DNA from 2 places in the Kurthia sp. FSL E2-0154 genome. Region 2 is predicted to be linked to the other one. Evidence: riboswitches for the same ligand, from Rfam matches in the RefSeq annotation. Region 2 holds a riboswitch; the other holds the start of a gene.

Region 1 (3,193 bases), 2.1 Mb from region 2:
GATTTACTCAAACAATTACCTGAACAATTTTTCGCTAAACTCGCAAAACGTGTAGCCGAAAAAGTTGCAGAAGGTCACGATATTATTAATTTAGGTCAGGGAAATCCAGACCGCCCGACACCTCCTCATATCGTCAAGGCGATGCAAGAGGCAACAGCCGATGTCGCGAATCATAAATATTCACCGTTTCGTGGAATTGATGAATTAAAAGAGGCGATTGTGACATTTTATAAACGTGAATATGATGTAACACTCGATGCTGAAACAGAAGTCGCTGTGCTATTCGGTGCGAAAGCTGGTCTAGTAGAACTGCCGCTGACACTCTTAAATGCTGGCGATACCATGTTACTTCCTGACCCTGGCTATCCCGACTATTTATCAGGTGTCGCACTTAGTCATGTAAACTTTGAAACGATGCCACTTCTTGCTGAAAATCAGTTTTTACCTGATTACGCGGAAATTGCACCTGATATTTTAGAACGTGCAAAATTAATGTATTTGAATTACCCGAATAATCCTACAGGTGCTACAGCGACACCTGCATTTTTTGAAGAAACGGTACAGCTTGCAAAACAGCATGACTTCGTTGTTATGCATGACTTCGCTTATGGAGCACTTGGTTTTGATGGTGTAAAACCGCCTAGTTTTTTACAAACAGAGGGTGCAAAAGAGATCGGTGTTGAATTTTATACCTTATCGAAAACGTATAATATGGCAGGATGGCGTGTTGGCTTTGCTGTCGGCAATAATGAAGTGATTGCAGGACTTAATTTGCTACAAGATCACCTTTATTGCAGCATTTTCCCAGCGATTCAAGTTGCCGCAGCACATGCATTAACAGGTCCACAAGATTGTGTAGAAGAACAATTGGCTATATATGAAGCTCGTCGTGAAGCACTTATTCAAGCATGTTCAAAAGTTGGATGGTCTGTCACAGCACCTGCCGGTAGTTTTTTTGCTTGGTTAAAAGTGCCTGAAGGTTATACGAGTGAAGCTTTTGCAAATCTTCTTTTAGAACAAGCTTCTGTTGCAGTTGCAGCAGGTAACGGATTCGGTCTACATGGCGAGGGTTACGTTCGCGTTGGTTTACTCGTATCGCCTGAACGATTAGTTGAAGCTGTAGAACGTATTGCACATCTACCTGAAATTTCGACTGTTTTTCGCTCGAAAGTGCATTAATTTTGTTTTCTCAAGAAAATAATGTTTGACTTTACTGAAAATTATCTATAGATTGAATATATCAAATAGTTATATAAAAATATAAAATCTCTTATCAAGAGTAGCTGAGGGACTGGCCCTATGAAGCTCGGCAACCTTCCAATACATCGGTATTGTGAAAGGTGCTAATTCCAGCAAGATGACAAAATCTTGATAGATAAGAGAGGTAAAACCAACACTTTCACCTCTCTTTTTGTTAAGAGAGGTTTTTTTATATACTACATACAAAAAGGAGCGTTTTATTTATGAAAAAAGCAACAGGAATCGTATTATCACTTGTATTATCAGCATCAGTATTAGCAGCATGTGGGAAGAAAACAGAAGATAGCCAAGCAGCAGCCGAAGATAACAAATTAGTATTAGGCGTAACAGGCGGACCACACGAAGAAATCGCAAAAAAAGCAGCGGAAGTAGCGAAAAAAGATGGTTTAGATGTTGAGATTAAAGCATTCTCTGATTATGTATTACCGAATACTTCTCTTGTAGAAGGTGACTTGGATGCAAACAGTTTCCAAACACTAACTTTCTTAGCGAACTTCAATAAAGAGAAAAATGAAAACCTTGTATCAGTTGGTACAACGATTTTAACGCCAATGGGTCTATATTCGAAAAAAGTGAAGAAATTAGAAGATTTAAAAGCAGGTTCAACAATCGCAATTCCAAATGATGCAGCAAATGGTGATCGTGCCCTACAAGTACTAGCAAGCAAAAAAGTTATTTCTCTAAAAGATACTGGCGATAAATTGGCAACACCAAAAGATATTGCAGAAAACAAAAACAAATTTAAATTTGTAGAACTAGAAGCTTCACAATTACCACGTCAATTAGATGAAGTAGATGCAGCAATGATTAATACGAACTTCGTTTTAGAAGCAGGCATTGATCCAAAAACAGCGCTACTACGTGAAAATACAGATTCACCACATATCAACGCAATTGTTGTAGAAGAATCACATAAAAATGACGCAGATGTGAAAAAATTCGTTAAAGCTTATCACTCAGAGACAGTGAAAAAATTCATTGAAGATGAATTTGACGGTGCAGTAATCCCTGTATTCGATAAGTAAACGGTTAGATTGAAAAGGAGGAGTCATCTATGATTGAGCTGAAAAATATTGAGAAAAATTTCGTTTCAAATAAAAAAGTCGTAACTGCTGTAAGAGATGTCAATCTTACAGTACCTGCTGGAGAAATTCATGGTGTTATTGGCTATAGTGGTGCTGGTAAAAGTACATTAATTCGTTGTGTGAATCTACTTGAACAACCATCAAAAGGACAAGTTCTAATCGATGGGAAAGATTTAACGAAGTTATCGGCATCTGGTTTGCGTAAAGTACGCAGTAAAGTCGGTATGATTTTCCAACACTTTAACTTATTAAAAACAGTCACAGTGTATGAAAATATCGCGATTCCATTAAAGCTAGCGGGTGTACCGAAAAAAGAATTAGGTGCACGTGTACAAAAATACCTACAAATTGTTGGTTTAGAAGACCGCGCAACGAACTATCCTGCTCAACTTTCTGGCGGGCAGAAACAACGTGTCGCGATTGCACGCGCCCTATCACTTGAACCGACTATTTTATTAAGCGATGAAGCGACTTCAGCACTCGACCCAGAAACGACGGATTCAATTTTAGATTTACTCCTAAAAATCAATCGTGAGCTTGGCATTACAATTTTATTAATTACACATGAAATGAATGTTATTCAAAAAATTTGCGACCATGTCTATGTGATGGAGAACGGTTCAGTTGTGGAACAAGGCTCGACAATTGAATTGTTCACAAATCCACAACATGCGACAACACGTAAATTTTTAAATACGATTTCACAACGTCAATTAAGTGATTCACTTATTGATTCCCTTCATGTAACAGGTGATGTAACACGTCTTACATTCGTTGGTGCAAGCACAGGGCAACCTGCACTTGCTGAGATTAGTAAACGTTTTGCCGTCACACCAAACATTTTAGCT
Region 2 (3,193 bases):
TTGCGGTTGTAGCAGATGAAGTCCGAAAGCTTGCAGAACAATCACAACGCGCTGCAAGTGAAGTAGCAACGATTGTACACACGATTCAAGACGAGATTTCGGTCATGGTCAAGCAAAATGAGGCTGGCGTGTCGAAAGTCATTCAAGGGGTCGAAATTACGAATGAAACGATTCAAACATTCGATGCCATTACACGCGAGACAGAGAAAACGATTCGTATTATTGAAAACATGGTAACGCGAATCGCTGAGACGAAGAATGTCAGTCAAGATGTTATGCAGTCGTTCATCGCAGTCAACTCGATGGCTGAACATACAGCACATCAAGCAGATCAATCGGCAGCGGCGGCTGAACAAGGCTCTGCATCTATTCAAGAAATTTATGCATCTTCAGAAGAATTGTCACGCCAAGCAGATTCATTACGCGATTTAGTTCAACAGTTTAAAATGTAATCTGACCAAAGACTAGGCTAGCTAAGTATTTACTTTGCTTCTGTCCTAGTCTTTGTTTTTTTATTTCCATATCAAACGCCCTATTTTTCATAAAATAACATTTTTCCAGCAACATAAACGGATATTCCCTATTCTTTTTTGATAAAAAGTGCTAGTATAAGCAATCGAGGAGTGATTCAAAATGAAATTAACAAAATACGTATTAGCATTTGGGATGTTAACAGGTGCTACTCTACCTTATACCTTACCTGCTACGGAAGCTTTTGCTACCACAAAAAAAGAAGGTGTTGTGTCAAAAGACGTAATCGTACGTGCGGCATCTACACCAAAATCAAAAAATCTTGGTACATTAACAAAAGGAACAAATGTTACGATTTATAAAGAAACAACATATTGGTACCAAGTGAAGTTCAATAATAAATTGGCTTATATTTCAAAAGATCACGTGAAGTTGAATACAAAGAAAAAACCAACAACAAAGAAACCAACAACAACAAAGAAACCGACAACAACTAAAAAACCAGCAACTGACACACTTGTATCAAAAGTTCCTTCAAAAAAAGCTGCAAATGCGACAATTAAATCGAATGTATATTACTATAAAACAGCTTCAACAAAAGGAAAATCACTTGGTATTTTGAAAAAAGGTACGAAAATTCATGTGAATTCTACAAGTAAATTCGGTTGGGTTGAGTTCGACTTCAATGGTCAAAAGAATTACGTCTACAAAGACTTTGTAACAATGACAAAAAAATAATCAAATGGGAATCGTAGTTTAGACTACGGTTCTTTTTTTATCTTCTCTAAATTCTGAATAATTATTTAATTTAGCTTGAAATTTTGCAGTTTGCATGGTAAGATTCCATTAATTGACTAATAATCGATTAATTAAATAGGTTTTCTTATCGAGAGAGATGGAGGGACATGGCCCGACGAAATCTCAGCAACCCCCTCTTTAAAGGGACAGGTGCTAAATCCAGTAAGACGCAGTTCTTGAAGATAAGAAGAATCACTCTTACTTAGAGTTTTCTTCTTACTATTAGAAGAAAACTTTTTTTATTACACAAAAAAAGGATGAGGACAATGACAAAAATCGAAACACTTTTAACTCAGGTGGGAACACATACAGATGAAAAAACAGGTGCAATCAACGCCCCAATCTACCTTTCAACTGCTTACCGCCATGTAGGTCTTGGAGAATCAACAGGCTTTGATTACACGCGTACAAAAAATCCAACGCGATCGGTATTAGAGGAGGAATTTGCACGTTTAGAAGGCGGAGATGCTTGTTTCGCCTGTAGTAGCGGTATGGCTGCAATTCATTTAATCCTCTCGCTATTTAAAACAGGTGATGCAGTGATTTACCCGGAAGATTTATATGGCGGCACATACCGACTGGCAACACAATATGAAGCACAATATGGTATTCAAGCAATCTTTAACGACTTTTCATCTCTTGAGGAGGTGGAACAACTTGTCATTGAACATCCTGTTAAGGCGATTTTCTTAGAGACGCCGACGAATCCTTTAATGCAGGAAATTTCTATCGAAGAATGTGTGAAAATTGCGAAAAAACATGGCATTTTATTGATTGTCGACAATACATTTTTAACACCTTACTATCAACGCCCAATTGCGTTAGGTGCAGATATTGTTATGCATAGTGGCACAAAATATATTGGTGGACATAATGATGTATTAGCAGGACTGGTTGTGTCAAAAGGTGCTGAACTAAGTGAACGTCTTTTCTTACAACATAATGCGATTGGTATGACACTCTCACCTTTTGATAGCTGGTTACTACTTCGCGGTTTAAAAACACTACACCTTCGTATGAAACAACATACAGCAAATGCTCAAGTAATTGTAGAATTTTTACAGAAGTCGCCACATGTACGTGACGTTTTATATGCTGGACGCGGTGGCATGGTATCCTTCCGCCTGCAATCTGGAAAACAGATTGATCCATTCTTACGTAATTTAAAACTGATTGCTTTCGCTGAAAGTTTAGGCGGTGTTGAATCATTTATTACGTACCCAACAACGCAAACACATGCAGACATTCCGGAAGAAATTCGCAATGCGCGTGGCGTAGATGATTCACTTCTTCGTTTCTCGGTTGGCATTGAGGAAGCAGAAGATTTAATTGCGGATTTACAAAACGTATTTAACGTATTAGAAAGCGAGGCTGTTGTACATGACTAAAGAACAAATTGAAACAACGTTAATTACAGGTGCTACAAAACATGATTACGAAGCAAAATCTGGGGCTGTTAATGTACCGATTTACGCTTCTTCTACCTTTGACCAAGAGCATTTCGATGCTTTTGGCCCATATGATTATAGTCGTTCTGGTAACCCAACGCGCGATGCACTTGAGCGAACAATTGCACAGCTTGAAAATGGTTCACGTGGCTTTGCTTTTGCTTCAGGAATCGGTGCCATTTCAGCAGCTTTACTTACATTAAATGCTGGTGACCATATTGTTGTAACGAACGAAGTATATGGTGGTACTTATCGCTTTGTAACAACGCTTTTACCGAAGTACGGGATTACGCATACCTTCGCTGACTTCACGGATTTAGAAGCGATTGAAACAGCGATTCAGCCGAATACAGTTGTACTCTATGCTGAAACACCTGCAAATCCACTGCTTGGGATTACGGATTTAGAAGGTGTCGTTAAAATTGCGAAGAAGCGCCAATTAAAAACATTCGTTGATAATACATTTATGACACCTC

What was found. A riboswitch is a leader RNA that binds a small molecule or an ion and turns the genes downstream of it on or off. The one in region 2 is predicted to bind S-adenosylmethionine.
Region 1: it holds a riboswitch for S-adenosylmethionine, as region 2 does, so the genes downstream of both, MHB75_RS14410 (MetQ/NlpA family ABC transporter substrate-binding protein) here and MHB75_RS03535 (aminotransferase class I/II-fold pyridoxal phosphate-dependent enzyme) in region 2, are expected to answer to the same signal.

The regions. Positions count from the first base shown of each region.
Region 1 covers NZ_JBBOPO010000001.1:2,880,492-2,883,684, reverse strand. Annotated here, with positions in the region: gene MHB75_RS14415 (pyridoxal phosphate-dependent aminotransferase) at 1-1,179, shown strand, start outside; SAM riboswitch class I at 1,268-1,382, shown strand; gene MHB75_RS14410 (MetQ/NlpA family ABC transporter substrate-binding protein) at 1,464-2,285, shown strand; gene MHB75_RS14405 (methionine ABC transporter ATP-binding protein) at 2,315-3,193, shown strand, end outside.
Region 2 covers NZ_JBBOPO010000001.1:739,061-742,253, reverse strand. Annotated here, with positions in the region: gene MHB75_RS03545 (methyl-accepting chemotaxis protein) at 1-452, shown strand, start outside; gene MHB75_RS03540 (SH3 domain-containing protein) at 634-1,209, shown strand; SAM riboswitch class I at 1,352-1,458, shown strand; gene MHB75_RS03535 (aminotransferase class I/II-fold pyridoxal phosphate-dependent enzyme) at 1,536-2,657, shown strand; gene MHB75_RS03530 (PLP-dependent transferase) at 2,650-3,193, shown strand, end outside.